DNA from 3 places in the Shigella sp. SIG6 genome. Region 2 is predicted to be linked to each of the others. Evidence: predicted binding sites of a transcription regulator. Region 2 holds the regulator's gene; each other region holds the start of a gene.
The links. Region 2 encodes PurR, which represses purine synthesis genes. Its sites were predicted from a motif close to CANGCAAACGTTTGCNTG; they were not measured.
Positions count from the first base shown of each region.

Region 1: gltS (sodium/glutamate symporter) is a predicted target of PurR. The motif match lies at 4,436-4,453, and genes of this name have one in related genera.
Region 3: cvpA (colicin V production protein) is a predicted target of PurR. The motif match lies at 1,168-1,185, and genes of this name have one in related genera.

Region 1 is NZ_JBQZXC010000011.1:10,312-17,043, reverse strand. It holds gene spoT (bifunctional GTP diphosphokinase/guanosine-3',5'-bis pyrophosphate 3'-pyrophosphohydrolase) at 1-203, shown strand, start outside; gene trmH (tRNA (guanosine(18)-2'-O)-methyltransferase TrmH) at 210-899, shown strand; gene recG (ATP-dependent DNA helicase RecG) at 905-2,986, shown strand; gene gltS (sodium/glutamate symporter) at 3,020-4,225, opposite strand; gene xanP (xanthine/proton symporter XanP) at 4,505-5,896, shown strand; gene ACUU1M_RS03405 (AsmA family protein) at 6,017-6,732, shown strand, end outside.
Region 2 is NZ_JBQZXC010000001.1:50,088-56,819, reverse strand. It holds gene mepH (peptidoglycan DD-endopeptidase MepH) at 1-730, shown strand, start outside; gene sodB (superoxide dismutase [Fe]) at 858-1,439, shown strand; gene ACUU1M_RS00270 (MFS transporter) at 1,585-2,760, opposite strand; gene cydH (cytochrome bd-I accessory subunit CydH) at 2,926-3,015, opposite strand; gene purR (HTH-type transcriptional repressor PurR) at 3,314-4,339, shown strand; gene punR (DNA-binding transcriptional activator PunR) at 4,336-5,268, opposite strand; gene punC (purine nucleoside transporter PunC) at 5,381-6,592, shown strand.
Region 3 is NZ_JBQZXC010000025.1:12,636-19,367, reverse strand. It holds gene folC (bifunctional tetrahydrofolate synthase/dihydrofolate synthase) at 1-330, shown strand, start outside; gene dedD (cell division protein DedD) at 320-982, shown strand; gene cvpA (colicin V production protein) at 1,241-1,729, shown strand; gene purF (amidophosphoribosyltransferase) at 1,766-3,283, shown strand; gene ubiX (flavin prenyltransferase UbiX) at 3,378-3,947, shown strand; gene argT (lysine/arginine/ornithine ABC transporter substrate-binding protein ArgT) at 4,213-4,995, shown strand; gene hisJ (histidine ABC transporter substrate-binding protein HisJ) at 5,216-5,998, shown strand; gene hisQ (histidine ABC transporter permease HisQ) at 6,088-6,732, shown strand, end outside.

The sequences.
Region 1 (6,732 bases), on a different contig from region 2:
ATCAGGGCGCGCTGGCAAACCTGACGGCGGCAATTAACACCACGACTTCGAATATTCAAAGTTTGAATACGGAAGAGAAAGATGGTCGCGTCTACAGCGCCTTTATTCGTCTGACCGCTCGTGACCGTGTGCATCTGGCGAATATCATGCGCAAAATCCGCGTGATGCCAGACGTGATTAAAGTCACCCGAAACCGAAATTAATGTTTTATGAACCCAACACGTTATGCACGCATCTGCGAAATGCTCGCCAGGCGGCAGCCTGATCTGACCGTCTGCATGGAGCAGGTCCACAAACCTCATAACGTTTCTGCGATTATTCGTACCGCAGATGCCGTTGGCGTACATGAAGTTCACGCCGTCTGGCCTGGTAGCCGCATGCGCACCATGGCTTCGGCAGCGGCGGGTAGTAACAGCTGGGTACAGGTGAAAACACACCGCACCATTGGCGATGCCGTCGCTCATCTCAAAGGCCAGGGCATGCAGATTCTGGCAACCCATCTTTCTGATAATGCTGTCGATTTCCGCGAAATTGATTACACTCGCCCGACCTGCATTTTGATGGGACAGGAGAAAACGGGCATCACGCAGGAAGCATTGGCCCTGGCGGATCAGGACATCATCATTCCGATGATCGGCATGGTGCAGTCGCTGAATGTTTCCGTTGCCTCAGCCCTCATTCTTTACGAAGCCCAGCGTCAGCGGCAAAATGCAGGCATGTACCTGCGTGAAAACAGCATGTTGCCGGAAGCAGAGCAACAACGCCTGTTGTTTGAAGGCGGCTATCCGGTGCTGGCGAAAGTCGCAAAACGCAAAGGCCTGCCTTATCCCCACGTCAATCAGCAAGGCGAGATCGAAGCTGATGCCGACTGGTGGGCTACTATGCAGGCTGCAGGGTAAGTGCCATGAAAGGTCGCCTGTTAGATGCTGTCCCACTCAGTTCCCTAACGGGCGTTGGCGCAGCACTTAGTAACAAACTGGCGAAAATCAACCTGCATACCGTGCAGGATCTACTCTTACACCTTCCCCTGCGCTACGAAGATCGCACCCATCTCTATCCCATCGGAGAACTACTGCCGGGCGTTTATGCCACGGTGGAAGGCGAAGTGCTGAACTGCAATATCTCCTTCGGCGGTCGGCGGATGATGACCTGCCAGATCAGCGACGGTTCCGGCATCCTCACCATGCGCTTTTTCAATTTCAGCGCGGCAATGAAAAATAGCCTGCCGACGGGCCGCCGTGTACTGGCTTATGGCGAAGCAAAGCGCGGTAAATATGGTGCGGAGATGATCCACCCGGAATACCGCGTGCAGGGCGATCTCAGCACGCTAGAATTACAGGAAACGCTCACGCCGGTTTATCCAACAACGGAAGGCGTAAAGCAGGCCACGCTGCGTAAATTAACCGACCAGGCGCTGGATCTGCTCGACACCTGCGCCATTGAAGAACTCCTGCCGCCGGAACTGTCACAAGGAATGATGACGCTACCGGAAGCGTTGCGCACTTTGCACCGCCCGCCACCGACGCTACAGCTTAGCGATCTGGAAACCGGGCAGCATCCGGCGCAACGTCGTCTGATTCTGGAAGAACTGCTGGCGCACAACCTCAGCATGTTAGCCTTACGTGCCGGAGCACAGCGTTTTCATGCCCAGCCGCTGAGCGCCAATGACACGCTGAAAAATAAACTCCTCGCCTCCTTACCGTTCAAGCCAACGGGCGCACAGGCACGCGTAGTGGCGGAGATCGAGCATGATATGGCGCTGGATGTGCCGATGATGCGCCTGGTACAGGGCGATGTAGGTTCCGGTAAAACGCTGGTCGCCGCCCTCGCCGCGCTGCGTGCGATTGCCCACGGCAAACAGGTGGCACTGATGGCACCAACCGAATTACTCGCCGAGCAGCACGCCAATAACTTCCGCAACTGGTTTGCACCGCTCGGTATCGAAGTGGGCTGGCTCGCCGGTAAGCAGAAAGGCAAAGCGCGACTGTCTCAGCAGGAAGCCATCGCCAGCGGTCAGGTGCAGATGATTGTCGGTACACACGCCATCTTCCAGGAACAGGTGCAGTTTAACGGCCTGGCGCTGGTGATTATCGACGAACAGCATCGTTTTGGCGTGCATCAGCGTCTGGCATTGTGGGAGAAAGGCCAGCAGCAGGGCTTCCATCCGCATCAGTTGATCATGACCGCCACGCCGATCCCCCGCACGCTGGCAATGACGGCGTATGCCGATCTCGATACCTCGGTGATAGATGAGCTGCCGCCAGGCCGCACGCCAGTGACTACGGTCACTATTCCTGATACCCGCCGTACCGACATCATTGACCGCGTGCGCCACGCCTGCATAACTGAAGGTCGTCAGGCGTACTGGGTTTGTACGTTGATTGAAGAGTCAGAGTTACTGGAAGCGCAGGCGGCGAAAGCTACCTGGGAAGAGTTGAAACTGGCGCTACCAGAATTGAATGTTGGCCTGGTACACGGGCGGATGAAACCAGCCGAGAAACAGGCGGTGATGGCGTCGTTTAAACAAGGTGAGCTACATCTGCTGGTTGCCACTACCGTTATTGAAGTCGGTGTTGATGTGCCTAACGCCAGCCTGATGATTATCGAAAACCCTGAGCGTCTGGGTCTGGCGCAGTTACACCAGCTGCGCGGGCGCGTAGGTCGTGGCGCGGTGGCTTCTCACTGCGTGCTGCTCTACAAAACGCCGCTTTCTAAAACGGCGCAAATTCGCCTGCAAGTGCTGCGCGACAGTAACGACGGTTTTGTGATTGCGCAAAAAGATCTGGAGATTCGCGGCCCTGGCGAATTGTTAGGCACACGTCAGACGGGTAATGCTGAATTTAAAGTGGCGGATTTACTGCGCGATCAGGCGATGATCCCGGAAGTTCAGCGCCTGGCGCGACATATTCACGAACGTTACCCACAACAGGCAAAAGCCTTGATAGAACGCTGGATGCCGGAGACAGAACGTTACTCGAATGCGTAAAAGGCGGCGGTGAGAAGACCGCCGCTTCATCGGTTAACCGGCAAAAATCGGCAACATTAAATACAGCTTAATCACCAGCGCATTGACGATATCGATAAAGAACGCACCGACCATCGGCACCACCAAAAACGCCATGTGCGACGGGCCAAAGCGTTCAGTGATCGCCTGCATGTTGGCGATTGCCGTTGGCGTTGCACCGAGGCCAAAACCACAGTGACCCGCAGCCAGCACTGCCGCATCGTAGTTTTTGCCCATCATGCGCCAGGTAACGAAGATGGCATACAACGCCATGAAGATAGTCTGTACCACCAGAATCGCCAGCATCGGCAGCGCCAGCGAAGCCAGCTCCCACAGTTTCAGCCCCATCAACGCCATCGCCAGGAACAACGACAAGCTTACGTTACCCAGCACGGATACCGCACGCTCAAAGACGCGGTAAAAGCCCATTATTGACAGACCGTTGCTCAGAATCACGCCAACAAACAGTACACAGACGAAGGTCGGCAGTTCAAAAGCAGTGCCAGCCAAAAGTTGCGCAACAATTTTCCCCACCGTCAGGCAGATAGCAATCAGCGCGATAGTTTCAATCAGCACCAACGAGGTGATCATGCGTCCCACATCCGGCTTTTCAAACGCCGTCGGGACTTCCTGGTCATCCGGAATACCGTTCGGCGTGGTGGAGTGTTTCACCAGATAGCGCGCCACCGGACCGCCAATCAAGCCGCCCAGCACCAGACCGAACGTTGCACAGGCCATCGCCACTTCCGTCGCATTGGTGAAGCCATAACGTTCAATGAACAATTTACTCCACGCAGCGCCCGTACCGTGACCGCCGGAAAGCGTAATAGAACCGGCCAACAGCCCCATCAGCGGATCAAGCCCTAACAGGCTAGCCATACCAATGCCAATGGCATTTTGCATCACCAACAGACCAACAACCACAATCAAGAAGATGCCAACCACACGCCCACCGGCACGCAAACTGGCAATGTTGGCGTTCAGGCCAATGGTGGCGAAGAAAGCCAGCATTAACGGATCGCGCAGGGACATATCAAAGTTGACTTCCCAGCCCATGCTTTTTTTCAGTACTAGTAGCGCCAGCGCCACCAACAAACCACCCGCAACAGGTTCCGGTATGGTGTATTTCTTCAAAAAGGAGACGGAATGGACCAACTTACGCCCGAGCAGCAACGTCAGCGTTGCGGCAACAAGCGTTGCTAAAGTATCGAGATGAAACATAGTTACTCCTTTGTATCCGCATCACTCTTTCATACTCGTCATACTTCATCGCGCAGTGGCAACTTCATGAACTATGACGGGTATCGAGTTATGCTTTCCTGGGTCAAATTCTCAGCTGTTAATGAACAAATGGCATGGATTTTAAGCAGAAAAATACCAAAAGTTATATAAAAAAGTGCATTTATCTCATTTAAATATTTAGATGAGGATGTGGCAAACGTTTGCTTTTCTCTTTCGGTCAGCTAAAATGCCCGCTTTGCTACCACGGGATTGTTTTCGATGTCTGTTTCCACCCTCGAGTCAGAAAATGCGCAACCGGTTGCGCAGACTCAAAACAGCGAACTGATTTACCGTCTTGAAGATCGTCCGCCGCTTCCTCAAACCCTGTTTGCCGCCTGTCAGCATCTGCTGGCGATGTTCGTTGCGGTGATCACGCCAGCGCTATTAATCTGCCAGGCGCTGGGTTTACCGGCACAAGACACGCAACACATTATTAGTATGTCGCTGTTTGCCTCCGGTGTGGCATCGATTATTCAAATTAAGGCCTGGGGTCCGGTTGGCTCCGGGCTGTTGTCTATTCAGGGCACCAGCTTCAACTTTGTTGCCCCGCTGATTATGGGCGGTACCGCGCTGAAAACCGGTGGTGCTGATGTTCCTACCATGATGGCGGCTTTGTTCGGCACGTTGATGCTGGCAAGTTGCACCGAGATGGTGATCTCCCGCGTTCTGCATCTGGCGCGCCGCATTATTACGCCGCTGGTTTCTGGCGTTGTGGTGATGATTATCGGCCTGTCGCTAATTCAGGTGGGGCTGACCTCCATTGGCGGCGGTTACGCAGCCATGAGCGATAACACCTTCGGCGCACCGAAAAATCTGCTGCTGGCAGGCGTGGTTTTAGCCTTAATTATCCTGCTTAACCGTCAACGTAACCCTTACTTACGCGTGGCCTCACTGGTAATTGCGATGGCGGCCGGATATGCGCTGGCGTGGTTTATGGGCATGTTGCCAGAAAGCAACGAACCGATGACGCAAGAACTGATTATGGTGCCAACGCCGCTCTATTACGGTCTTGGCATTGAATGGAGTCTGCTGCTGCCGCTGATGCTGGTCTTTATGATCACTTCGCTGGAAACCATTGGCGATATCACGGCGACCTCTGACGTTTCCGAACAGCCAGTGTCCGGTCCGCTGTACATGAAACGCCTGAAAGGCGGCGTGCTGGCAAACGGCCTGAACTCGTTTGTTTCGGCGGTGTTTAACACCTTCCCGAACTCCTGCTTCGGGCAAAACAACGGAGTGATCCAGTTGACTGGTGTTGCCAGCCGCTATGTCGGTTTTGTCGTCGCGCTGATGTTGATCGTGCTGGGTCTGTTCCCGGCAGTGAGCGGTTTTGTACAACACATTCCAGAACCGGTTCTGGGCGGCGCAACGCTTGTAATGTTTGGCACCATCGCCGCCTCCGGTGTGCGTATCGTTTCTTGTGAGCCGCTGAACCGTCGGGCGATTCTGATTATCGCGCTGTCGCTGGCGGTTGGTCTGGGCGTGTCTCAGCAGCCGCTGATTTTGCAGTTTGCCCCTGAATGGCTGAAAAACCTGCTCTCCTCCGGGATCGCCGCGGGCGGTATTACTGCCATCGTGCTGAATCTGATTTTCCCACCAGAAAAACAGTAATTCACTGGCGGCGGTAAGATAATTACCGCCGCAGTCTCACCTCTTTCACCATTCCCGCCTTGAGGATTGCGCGTAAATCGTGCATAACTCCCTTATGTGCATTTCACGGGATGGAAGACCATGAAATTTATTGGGAAGCTGCTTCTCTACATTCTCATCGCTCTGTTAGTGGTGATCGCTGGCCTCTATTTTCTTCTGCAAACCCGCTGGGGAGCAGAACATATCAGCGCATGGGTTTCCGAGAATAGCGACTATCATCTGGCCTTCGGGGCGATGGATCACCGTTTTTCCGCGCCATCTCATATCGTGCTGGAGAATGTCACGTTTGGTCGTGATGGTCAGCCCGCGCCCCTGGTGGCAAAAAGTGTCGACATTGCGCTAAGCAGTCGCCAACTGACCGAACCACGCCATGTCGATACCATCCTGCTGGAAAACGGGACGCTGAATCTCACCGACCAGACCGCGCCGCTACCGTTCAAAGCCGATCGTCTGCAACTGCGTGATATGGCGTTTAATAGCCCGAATAGCGAATGGAAACTGAGCGCGCAGCGGGTAAATGGCGGCGTGGTTCCGTGGTCACCAGAAGCCGGTAAAGTGCTGGGTACGAAGGCGCAGATTCAGTTTAGTGCCGGATCGCTTTCGCTCAATGATGTTCCTGCCACCAATGTACTGATTGAAGGCAGTATTGATAACGATCGCGTTACGCTGACTAACCTGGGTGCCGACATCGCCCACGGGACATTAACCGGAAACGCGCAGCGTAACGCCGACGGCAGCTGGCAAGTGGAAAATCTGCGCATGGCGGATATCCGTCTACAAAGCGAAAAATCGCTAAC
Region 2 (6,732 bases):
GAGTTCTGCTACCACTCATATCACCAAAAAAGCAGATAAAAAGAAAAGCACGGCAACCACCAAAAAGACCCAGAAAGCCAGCCAGAAAACAGCGAAAAAAGCCGCCAGTAAAAGTACGACCAAAAGCAAAACCGCTTCTTCCGTTAAAAAATCTTCCATTACCGCTTCTAAAAACGCCAAAACTCGCAGCAAACACGCCGTCAATAAAACGGCCTCAGCCAGCTTTACCGAAAAGTGTACCAAACGTAAGGGCTATAAATCGCATTGTGTGAAAGTCAAAAATGCCGCGTCAGGAACCCTTGTCGACGCGCACAAAGCGAAGGTGCAAAAAGCCACGAAAGTGGCAATGAATAAACTGATGCAGCAAATTGGTAAGCCATATCGTTGGGGCGGCAGCTCACCGCGTACCGGTTTTGATTGCAGCGGCCTGGTTTATTACGCTTATAAAGATTTGGTGAAAATTCGTATTCCGCGTACGGCGAATGAAATGTATCACCTGCGTGATGCAGGACCTATCGAACGTAGTGAGCTGAAAAACGGCGACCTGGTCTTTTTCCGTACTCAGGGACGCGGTACAGCCGATCATGTCGGCGTGTATGTCGGCAACGGCAAATTTATTCAGTCACCGCGCACAGGTCAGGAAATTCAAATCACTTCTCTCAGTGAAGACTACTGGCAGCGCCACTATGTTGGCGCTCGTCGGGTAATGACCCCAAAAACACTTCGCTAAAACTTTACCCTGTTGTTACGGCAACAGGGTAAGTTCATCTTTTGTCTCACCTTTTAATTTGCTACCCTATCCATACGCACAATAAGGCTATTGTACGTATGCAAATTAATAATAAAGGAGAGTAGCAATGTCATTCGAATTACCTGCACTACCATATGCTAAAGATGCTCTGGCACCGCACATTTCTGCGGAAACTATCGAGTATCACTACGGCAAGCATCATCAGACTTATGTCACTAACCTGAACAACCTGATTAAAGGTACCGCGTTTGAAGGTAAATCACTGGAAGAGATTATTCGCAGCTCTGAAGGTGGCGTATTCAACAACGCAGCTCAGGTCTGGAACCATACTTTCTACTGGAACTGCCTGGCACCGAACGCCGGTGGCGAACCGACTGGAAAAGTCGCTGAAGCTATCGCCGCATCTTTTGGCAGCTTTGCCGATTTCAAAGCGCAGTTTACTGATGCAGCGATCAAAAACTTTGGTTCTGGCTGGACCTGGCTGGTGAAAAACAGCGATGGCAAACTGGCTATCGTTTCAACCTCTAACGCGGGTACTCCGCTGACCACCGATGCGACTCCGCTGCTGACCGTTGATGTCTGGGAACACGCTTATTACATCGACTATCGCAATGCACGTCCTGGCTATCTGGAGCACTTCTGGGCGCTGGTGAACTGGGAATTCGTAGCGAAAAATCTCGCTGCATAATAACTGATGGCAAATGCAGCATTGCCTGATGCGCTTCGCTTACCATGCCAACGCGGATGAGGCGTTAACAGCGCATGCGGCAAGATAAATCGCACGTTGTCAGCAACTGTAACGCAGAAGGTTATCCTTCTGCGTTTTTGTTTAATTAGCTGTTAGCAACGCAAACTGTTTCAGGTTGTTTTCTGGCTGACATAAACACCAGCAATAATGCCAGTCCCGCGACAATCGCCCCCGTCACCGGCACAAAGCTGTATCCCAGCCCAGCGGAAATTACCGCACCACCAGCAGCTGCTCCCAGCGCATTTCCAAGATTAAAGGCACCAATATTGACTGATGAAGACAGACCTGGCGCTTCACTGGCGACATGCATCACGCGCATCTGTAACGGAGGTACAACCGCAAAGGTTGCTGCGCCCCACACCACCATGCTAATAGCTGCGCCGAACTCATTGCGGGCCAGGAACGGGATTGCCAGCATAATCACCATCAGCAGCAACAAAAAGCCTTTCAACGTGCCGTTAACTGAACGATCTGCCAGTTTGCCGCCGAGATAGTTACCGATAGAGAATCCGACACCAATCAGCACCAGCATTGCCGTGACGAACACCGGTGTTGCGTGGGTAATACTTTGCAGTACCGGAGAGATATAGGTGTAGAGGGTAAACATTGCACCAGCTCCCAGTACCGTCGTCAGCAATGCAGACAGCACCTGCGGACGCATTAATACCGCCAGCTCTTTTTTCACTTCAGGTCGTGCCCCTGTACCACCTTTAGGTAATGAGAAGAACAGACTTACCATTGAAATCACTCTCAGCCCCGCCGTTGCCAGAAATGACATCCGCCAGCCGATGGTTTCACCCAACCAGGTCGCCGCCGGCACGCCACCGATATTTGCCAGGGTTAACCCCATAAACATAGTGGCAACTGCGCTGGCCTGTTTATGTTTTGGCACCACGCTTGCGGCCACGACTGAACCCAAACCAAAAAATGCTCCGTGATTCAGGCTGGTCAAAATACGTGAAAGCATCAGGGTCATATAATCCGGCGCGATGGCGGAAAGAACGTTGCCTAGCGTGAAAATTGCCATCAGGAAAATCAACGCACTGCGGCGGGCACGATGAGAAAGTAGAAGCGTCATCAGCGGCGCGCCCACCATTACGCCAACTGCATAGGCACTGATTAACATTCCGGCAGCGGGAATCGAGACATCCACACCGCGCGCAATGACGGGCAACAAGCCCATTGGCGAGAACTCCGTTGTCCCGATACCAAACGCGCCAATCGCCAGCGCCAGCGCCAGCAACGGATAGTTAATTTTCATGCCTTATCTCCACCTCTTCGCGTCATTACGCGATATTAATTAAAGTGGCGAAAGCATGACAGCAATCACAAAAAAATGAAAATAACAAAAAGAGAAAACACTTTTGCCATTTTGCTAACAAACAGGAAGGAGATGCGAGGGAGAACGCGCTCCCTCGAGAGGAAATCAGTGCAGCGCGGCAGTCAAACCCACGGCTACGATCAAACCGAGGACGATAATCGTTGTTACCAGTGAAAATTTAAGGTCGGTGCTCATCAAGTTTTCTCCTTTTTTATTACCACACAAAAAGTGATATTACGCATTTTTACACACTGTGATGAAAAAATCTCCCGTCATTTATAATGATAAGTGTTTTTACCACTTCCCCTTTTCGTCAAGATCGGCCAAAATTCCACGCTTACACTATTTGCGTACTGGCCATTGACCCCTTCCTGACGCTCCGTGTCGTTTTTCCGGCGTACCGCAACACTTTTGTTGTGCGTAAGGTGTGTAAAGGCAAACGTTTACCTTGCGATTTTGCAGGAGCTGAAGTTAGGGTCTGGAGTGAAATGGAATGGCAACAATAAAAGATGTAGCGAAACGAGCAAACGTTTCCACTACAACTGTGTCACACGTGATCAACAAAACACGTTTCGTCGCTGAAGAAACGCGCAACGCCGTGTGGGCAGCGATTAAAGAATTACACTACTCCCCTAGCGCGGTGGCGCGTAGCCTGAAGGTTAACCACACCAAGTCTATCGGTTTGCTGGCGACCAGCAGCGAAGCGGCCTATTTTGCCGAGATCATTGAAGCAGTTGAAAAAAATTGCTTCCAGAAAGGTTACACCCTGATTCTGGGTAATGCGTGGAACAATCTTGAGAAACAGCGGGCTTATCTGTCGATGATGGCGCAAAAACGCGTCGATGGTCTGCTGGTGATGTGTTCTGAGTACCCAGAGCCGTTGCTGGCGATGCTGGAAGAGTATCGCCATATCCCAATGGTGGTGATGGACTGGGGTGAAGCAAAAGCTGACTTCACCGATGCGGTCATTGATAACGCGTTCGAAGGCGGCTACATGGCCGGGCGTTATCTGATTGAACGCGGTCACCGCGAAATCGGCGTCATCCCCGGCCCGCTGGAACGTAACACCGGCGCAGGCCGCCTTGCCGGTTTTATGAAGGCGATGGAAGAAGCGATGATCAAGGTGCCGGAAAGCTGGATTGTGCAGGGTGACTTTGAACCTGAATCCGGTTATCGCGCCATGCAGCAAATCCTGTCGCAGCCGCATCGCCCTACTGCCGTCTTCTGTGGTGGCGATATCATGGCAATGGGCGCACTTTGTGCTGCTGATGAAATGGGCCTGCGCGTCCCGCAGGATGTTTCGCTGATCGGTTATGATAACGTGCGCAACGCGCGCTATTTTACGCCGGCGCTGACCACGATCCATCAGCCAAAAGATTCGCTGGGTGAAACAGCGTTCAACATGCTGTTGGATCGTATCGTCAACAAACGTGAAGAACCGCAGTCCATTGAAGTGCATCCGCGTTTGATTGAACGCCGCTCCGTGGCTGACGGCCCGTTCCGCGACTATCGTCGTTAATCACCCGTTGCGGGAGTCTCTTCCGGCTCCCGCAGCCACTCCTTATTCAGCGTCTCACTATCGCCGAGATACTCAAGCAGCCAGGTTAACGCAGGCGACATATCATTTTGCTGCCATGTCAGACAACATGCCGAATCCGGGAAGGGGTTTTCCAGTTCAAGTGCTACCCACTTCCCCTCATTAAGCCACGGTTTGGCGAAATGTGTTGGCACCATCCCTATGCATAATCCTGCCGAGATACAGGTTGCCGATGATTCCCAGTCAGGTACGACAAGTCTTTTTTGGTTATCCAGCAACCAGGTAATACGTTTAGGTAGCGTTCGCGAGGTGTCTTCGCGCACCAACGACGGCCAGTTGCGCAACGTATCATCACTGAACGGGCCATCCATCAACGCCAGCGGGTGGTGACTGGCAACAACGCAACTCCAGCTTAGCATCCCCATATCCCGGAAGGCATAACGACCGCCTACCGGAATCGCGCGTGTTGCGCCAATTGCCAGTTCCACGCGCCCGTCGGAAAGCGCATCCCAGACACCGTTGAACACTTCCTGAAAGACAAGAAGTTCGACATCATCAAAATGGCGATAAAAATCAACGATCATCTGCCGTGTACGTTCTGGCCTGACAATATTATCCACTGCGATAGCTAACTGACCGCGCCAGCCGTTCGCTATCTGCTGACATTGCTGGCGGGTGATCTGCATTTTTTTGACAACAGAGCGCCCTTCTTTGAGAAACCACGCTCCAGCAGCGGTCAGCTCCACATCACGGTGCCGTCGCTCAAAGAGCGGTACCGCCAGCCACTCTTCCAGCTGACGCACGGTATAGCTGACCGCAGAAGGAACGCGATGCAGCTCCTGTGCCGCAGCGCTAAAACTACCATTACGCGCTACCGCATCAACAACTTCGAGTGAATATTCTGACCACATAGTCTGCCTGCAAAATTTTTGAAACCAGTCATCAAATATTACCGTTTCACAACACTAATTTCACTCCCTACACTTTGCGGCGGTGTTTAATTGAGAGATTTAGAGAATATACATGCAACCTAGGAAAAGATTTTTAGTCTGGCTGGCGGGTTTGAGCGTACTCGGTTTTCTGGCAACCGATATGTATCTGCCTGCTTTCGCCGCCATACAGGCCGACCTGCAAACGCCTGCGTCTGCTGTCAGTGCCAGCCTTAGTCTGTTCCTTGCCGGTTTTGCCGCAGCCCAGCTTCTGTGGGGGCCACTCTCCGACCGTTATGGTCGTAAACCGGTGTTATTAATCGGCCTGACAATTTTTGCGTTAGGTAGTCTGGGGATGCTGTGGGTAGAAAACGCCGCCACGCTGCTGGTATTGCGTTTTGTACAGGCTGTGGGGGTCTGCGCCGCGGCGGTTATCTGGCAAGCATTAGTGACAGATTATTATCCTTCACAGAAAGTCAACCGTATTTTTGCGACCATCATGCCGCTGGTGGGTCTGTCTCCGGCACTGGCTCCCCTGTTAGGAAGCTGGCTGCTGGTCCATTTTTCCTGGCAGGCGATTTTTGCCACCCTGTTTGCCATTACCGTGGTGCTGATTCTGCCTATTTTCTGGCTCAAACCCACGACGAAGGCCCGTAACAATAGTCAGGATGGTCTGACCTTTACCGACCTGCTACGTTCTAAAACCTATCGCGGCAACGTGCTGATATACGCAGCCTGTTCAGCCAGTTTTTTTGCATGGCTGACCGGTTCACCGTTCATCCTTAGTGAAATGGGCTACAGCCCGGCAGTTATTGGTTTAAGTTATGTCCCGCAAACTATCGCGTTTCTGATTGGTGGTTATGGCTGTCGCGCCGCACTGCAGAAATGGCAAGGCAAGCAGTTATTACCGTGGTTGCTGGTGCTGTTTGCTGTCAGCGTCATTGCGACCTGGGCTGCGGGCTTCATTAGCCATGTGTCGCTGGTCGAAATCCTGATCCCATTCTGTGTGATGGCGATTGCCAATGGCGCGATCTACCCTATTGTTGTCGCCCAGGCGCTGCGTCCCTTCCCACATGCAACCGGTCGCGCCGCAGCGTTGCAGAACACTCTGCAACTGGGTCTGTGCTTCCTCGCAAGTCTGGTAGTTTCCTGGCTTATTAGTATCAGCACGCCATTGCTCACCACCACCAGCGTGATGTTATCAACAGTAGTGCTGGTCGCTCTGGGTTACATGATGCAACGTTGTGAAGAAGTTGACTGCCCGAATCATGGCAATGCCGAAGTCGCTCATAGCGAATCACACTGATCTATATCGATATACTTATACTTAGGCTGCTAACAAAATTTTGTTGTATGATTGAAATTAGCGGCCTATACTAATTTCGAGTTGTTAAAGCTACGATAAATATTATGTTTTTACGGGGACAGGATCGTTCCCGACTCACT
Region 3 (6,732 bases), on a different contig from region 2:
ACCGGGCGTATGAAAGCGCTACCGAAAAACGGGCGCGTGCTGGCGGTTATCGGTATGCTACATGATAAAGATATTGCCGGAACTCTGGCCTGGTTGAAAAGCGTGGTTGATGACTGGTATTGTGCGCCACTGGAAGGGCCGCGCGGTGCCACGGCAGAACAACTGCTTGAGCATTTGGGTAACGGCAAATCATTTGATAGCGTTGCGCAGGCATGGGATGCCGCAATGGCGGACGCTAAAGCGGAAGACACCGTGCTGGTGTGTGGTTCTTTCCACACGGTCGCACATGTCATGGAAGTGATTGACGCGAGGAGAAGCGGTGGCAAGTAAGTTTCAGAATCGGTTAGTGGGCACGATCGTGCTGGTGGCGCTGGGGGTGATTGTACTTCCAGGGCTGCTGGACGGGCAGAAAAAACATTATCAGGATGAGTTCGCGGCTATCCCGCTGGTGCCGAAAGCGGGCGATCGTGATGAGCCTGATATGATGCCAGCCGCCACCCAGGCGTTGCCGACGCAGCCGCCGGAAGGCGCAGCGGAAGAGGTGCGGGCAGGTGATGCCGCAGCACCGTCGCTCGATCCGGCCACTATTGCAGCCAATAACACCGAGTTTGAACCGGAACCTGCACCGGTCGCCCCACCGAAGCCGAAACCGGTGGAGCCGCCTAAACCAAAGGTTGAAGCACCACCTGCGCCGAAGCCAGAACCGAAGCCGGTCGTGGAAGAAAAAGCAGCGCCAACGGGTAAAGCCTATGTTGTGCAACTGGGTGCGCTGAAAAATGCCGATAAAGTGAATGAGATTGTCGGTAAGCTGCGCGGTGCCGGTTATCGGGTTTATACGTCGCCATCCACGCCAGTGCAGGGTAAAATTACCCGTATTCTGGTTGGGCCGGATGCCTCGAAAGATAAGCTGAAAGGTTCGCTGGGTGAGTTGAAGCAACTTTCTGGCTTAAGTGGCGTGGTAATGGGCTATACGCCGAATTAATACAGTCTTGCCTGATGCGACGCTGGCGCGTCTTATCAGGCTTGGGCAGTGTTAGAACCGTAGGTCGGATAAGGCGTTTACGCCGCATCCGACACGCATTGCACGATGCCGCAAAGGCATAAAAAGTCGATGGCGTTGAATATTTTTTCAGCGCCATTTTTATTGATGCGCGGGAAGGAAATCCCTACGCAAACGTTTTCTTTTTCTGTTAGAATGCGCCCCGAACAGGATGACAGGGCGTAAAATCGTGGGACACATATGGTCTGGATTGATTACGCCATAATCGCGGTGATTGCTTTTTCCTCTCTGGTTAGCCTGATCCGCGGCTTTGTTCGTGAAGCGTTATCGCTGGTGACATGGGGTTGTGCTTTCTTTGTTGCCAGTCATTACTACACTTACCTGTCAGTCTGGTTTACGGGCTTTGAAGACGAACTGGTTCGAAATGGGATTGCCATCGCGGTACTGTTTATCGCTACCCTGATCGTTGGTGCTATCGTGAACTTCGTGATAGGCCAGTTGGTGGAGAAAACGGGGTTGTCAGGCACCGATCGGGTGCTGGGCGTCTGTTTCGGTGCGTTGCGCGGTGTGTTGATTGTTGCCGCCATTCTCTTCTTTCTCGACTCCTTTACCGGGGTGTCGAAAAGTGAAGACTGGAGCAAATCACAGCTGATCCCGCAATTCAGTTTTATCATCAGATGGTTTTTTGATTATCTGCAAAGCTCGTCAAGTTTCTTGCCCAGAGCGTAAGTGCTCTGAGATGTGGCTTAACGAGGAAAAAGACGTATGTGCGGTATTGTCGGTATCGCCGGTGTTATGCCGGTTAACCAGTCGATTTATGATGCCTTAACGGTGCTTCAGCATCGCGGTCAGGATGCCGCCGGCATCATCACCATAGATGCCAATAACTGCTTCCGTTTGCGTAAAGCGAACGGGCTGGTGAGCGATGTATTTGAAGCTCGCCATATGCAGCGTTTGCAGGGCAATATGGGCATTGGTCATGTGCGTTACCCTACGGCTGGCAGCTCCAGCGCCTCTGAAGCGCAGCCGTTTTACGTTAACTCCCCGTATGGCATTACGCTTGCCCACAACGGCAATCTGACCAACGCTCACGAGTTGCGTAAAAAACTGTTTGAAGAAAAACGCCGCCACATCAACACCACTTCCGACTCGGAAATTCTGCTTAATATCTTCGCCAGCGAGCTGGACAACTTCCGCCACTACCCGCTGGAAGCCGACAATATTTTCGCTGCCATTGCTGCCACAAACCGCTTAATCCGCGGCGCGTATGCCTGTGTGGCGATGATTATCGGCCACGGTATGGTTGCTTTCCGCGATCCAAACGGGATTCGTCCGCTGGTACTGGGAAAACGTGATATTGACGAGAACCGTACAGAATATATGGTCGCTTCCGAAAGCGTAGCGCTCGATACGCTGGGCTTTGATTTCCTGCGTGACGTCGCGCCGGGCGAAGCGATTTACATCACTGAAGAAGGGCAGTTGTTTACCCGTCAATGTGCTGACAATCCGGTCAGCAATCCGTGCCTGTTTGAGTATGTATACTTTGCCCGCCCGGACTCGTTTATCGACAAAATTTCCGTTTACAGCGCGCGTGTGAATATGGGCACTAAACTGGGCGAGAAAATTGCCCGCGAATGGGAAGATCTGGATATCGACGTGGTGATCCCGATCCCAGAAACCTCGTGTGATATCGCGCTGGAAATTGCTCGTATTCTGGGCAAACCGTACCGCCAGGGCTTCGTTAAAAACCGCTATGTTGGCCGCACCTTTATCATGCCGGGCCAGCAGCTGCGTCGTAAGTCCGTGCGCCGTAAACTGAATGCCAACCGCGCCGAGTTCCGCGATAAAAACGTCCTGCTGGTCGACGACTCCATCGTCCGTGGCACCACTTCTGAGCAGATTATCGAGATGGCACGCGAAGCCGGAGCGAAGAAAGTGTACCTCGCTTCTGCGGCACCGGAAATTCGCTTCCCGAACGTTTATGGTATTGATATGCCGAGCGCCATGGAACTGATCGCTCACGGTCGCGAAGTTGATGAAATTCGCCAGATCATCGGTGCTGACGGGTTGATTTTCCAGGATCTGAACGATCTGATCGACGCCGTTCGCGCTGAAAATCCGGATATCCAGCAGTTTGAATGCTCGGTGTTCAACGGCGTCTACGTCACCAAAGATGTTGATCAGGGCTACCTCGATTTCCTCGATACGTTACGTAATGATGACGCCAAAGCAGTGCAACGTCAGAACGAAGTGGAAAATCTCGAAATGCATAACGAAGGATGATGCCTTCGCTGAGGGTGCCGGTCTGGCACCCTGACTTGCAACTCCCGCCGAAATACTGCAAAGTCTGCCTGCAAGTCTGACAGGGCAACTATTTATGAAACGACTCATTGTAGGCATCAGCGGTGCCAGCGGCGCGATTTATGGCGTGCGCTTATTACAGGTTCTGCGCGATGTCACAGATATAGAAACGCATCTGGTGATGAGCCAGGCGGCGCGCCAGACCTTATCCCTCGAAACGGATTTTTCCCTGCGCGAAGTGCAGGCATTAGCTGATGTCACGCTCGATGCGCGCGATATTTCCGCCAGCATCTCTTCCGGTTCTTTCCAGACGCTGGGGATGGTGATTTTACCCTGTTCAATCAAAACCCTTTCCGGCATTGTCCATAGCTATACTGATGGCTTACTGACCCGTGCGGCAGATGTGGTGCTGAAAGAGCGTCGCCCGTTGGTGCTCTGCGTGCGTGAAACACCATTGCACTTAGGCCATCTGCGTTTAATGACTCAGGCGGCAGAAATCGGTGCGGTGATTATGCCTCCCGTTCCGGCGTTTTATCATCGCCCGCAATCCCTTGATGATGTGATAAATCAGACGGTTAATCGTGTTCTTGACCAGTTTGCAATAACCCTTCCTGAAGATCTCTTTGCCCGCTGGCAGGGCGCATAACTCCGCTGTTGCCCTGTTTCAGGGCAATTTTGCAACCGCGATCAAATCCTCGACATTTTGTTTCTGCCATTCAATCGAAACGCTGCGATTCAACCGCTATACCTGCTATCTTCAACTTCAGGACAATAATGCAACGTCTTATTAACATATTTAACGTTGAATGTTACTGTTGTCGTCAAGATGGCATAAGACCTGCATGAAAGAGCCTGCAAACACACAACACAATACACAACATAAAAAAGCCATTTTCACTTGAGGGTTATGTATGAAGAAGTCGATTCTCGCTCTGTCTTTATTAGTCGGTCTCTCCGCAGCGGCTTCCAGCTATGCGGCGCTACCGGAGACGGTACGTATCGGAACCGATACCACCTATGCGCCGTTCTCGTCGAAAGATGCTAAAGGTGATTTTGTTGGCTTTGATATCGATCTCGGTAACGAGATGTGCAAACGGATGCAGGTGAAATGTACCTGGGTTGCCAGTGACTTTGACGCGCTGATCCCCTCACTGAAAGCGAAAAAAATCGACGCTATTATTTCGTCGCTTTCCATTACCGATAAACGTCAGCAGGAGATTGCCTTCTCCGACAAGCTGTACGCCGCAGATTCTCGTTTGATTGCTGCCAAAGGTTCACCGATTCAGCCAACGCTGGATTCACTGAAAGGTAAACATGTTGGTGTGCTGCAGGGATCAACCCAGGAAGCTTACGCTAACGAGACCTGGCGTAGTAAAGGCGTGGATGTGGTGGCCTATGCCAACCAGGATTTGGTCTATTTCGATCTGGCTGCAGGACGTCTGGATGCTGCGTTACAAGATGAAGTTGCTGCCAGCGAAGGATTCCTCAAGCAACCTGCTGGTAAAGATTTCGCCTTTGCTGGCTCATCAGTAAAAGACAAAAAATACTTCGGTGATGGCACCGGTGTAGGGCTACGTAAAGATGATGCTGAACTGACGGCTGCCTTCAATAAGGCGCTTGGCGAGCTGCGTCAGGACGGCACCTACGACAAGATGGCGAAAAAGTATTTCGACTTTAATGTCTACGGTGACTGATACGTCGCTGGGAAGCTGTACCTGATGGAATGATCATCATGGTGCACGCCAGGTTTGTTGCACTATCGTGGTGCATTGAAATGCATACTTAAGCATTTTTAATGAAAAATAATACATCTAACGGGGCGGGATATTTTGCCTTGATGGTCAATTTTATGGCACGATAAGTGTAACAAACCTGTAAATATTCCCTATAAAAAGACTGTCAGTTGAGGACATTATGAAAAAACTGGTGCTATCGCTCTCTCTGGTTCTGGCCTTCTCCAGCGCAACTGCGGCACTTGCTGCAATTCCGCAAAACATCCGCATCGGTACCGACCCGACCTATGCGCCATTTGAATCAAAAAATTCACAAGGCGAACTGGTTGGTTTCGATATCGAGCTGGCGAAGGAGTTGTGCAAGCGCATCAATACGCAATGTACGTTTGTCGAAAACCCGCTGGATGCGTTAATCCCGTCCTTAAAAGCGAAGAAGATTGACGCCATCATGTCATCGCTTTCCATTACGGAAAAACGTCAGCAAGAAATTGCCTTCACCGACAAACTGTACGCTGCCGATTCTCGTCTGGTGGTGGCGAAAAATTCTGACATTCAGCCGACAGTCGAGTCGCTGAAAGGCAAACGGGTAGGCGTATTGCAGGGCACCACCCAGGAGACGTTCGGTAATGAACACTGGGCACCAAAAGGCATTGAAATCGTCTCGTATCAGGGGCAGGACAACATTTATTCTGACCTGACTGCCGGACGTATTGATGCCGCGTTCCAGGATGAGGTCGCTGCCAGCGAAGGTTTCCTCAAACAACCCGTCGGTAAAGATTACAAATTCGGTGGTCCGTCTGTTAAAGATGAAAAACTGTTTGGCGTAGGGACCGGCATGGGCCTGCGTAAAGAAGATAACGAACTGCGCGAGGCACTGAACAAAGCCTTTGCCGAAATGTGCGCTGACGGTACTTACGAGAAATTAGCGAAAAAGTACTTTGATTTTGATGTTTATGGTGGTTAATCGCCATCGGTGAAAGAAAGCCCGCTCCCTTCGGGTAACCGGAGGGAGACAAGAGGCGGTAATTCACCACACACGACAGGACAGGCAGCATGTTGTATGGGTTTTCAGGTGTTATTTTACAGGGTGCGCTCGTCACGCTGGAGCTGGCTATCAGCTCTGTAGTGCTCGCTGTAATCATCGGTTTAATTGGCGCTGGCGGTAAGCTCTCGCAAAATCGGCTTTCGGGGCTGATTTTCGAAGGGTACACCACGCTGATTCGAGGCGTGCCGGACTTGGTGTTGATGCTGCTGATTTTCTATGGTTTGCAGATTGCGCTAAACATGGTGACGGAGGCGATGGGCGTCGGGCAGATTGATATCGATCCGATGGTCGCTGGTATTATCACTCTCGGTTTTATCTACGGTGCTTATTTTACCGAAACGTTCCGTGGCGCGTTTATGGCAGTGCCGAAAGGGCATATAGAGGCGGCGACGGCGTTCGGTTTTACTCGCGGGCAAGTGTTTCGGCGGATCATGTTTCCGGCGATGATGCGTTACGCCCTGCCAGGCATTGGCAACAACTGGCAGGTGATCCTCAAATCTACCGCACTGGTTTCGTTACTCGGCCTGGAAGATGTGGTCAAAGCCACGCAGCTGGCAGGCAAAAGTACCTGGGAACCGTTCTATTTCGCCATCGTCTGTGGCGTGATTTACCTGGTTTTCACCACCGTTTCCAATGGTGTGCTGCTGTTCCTT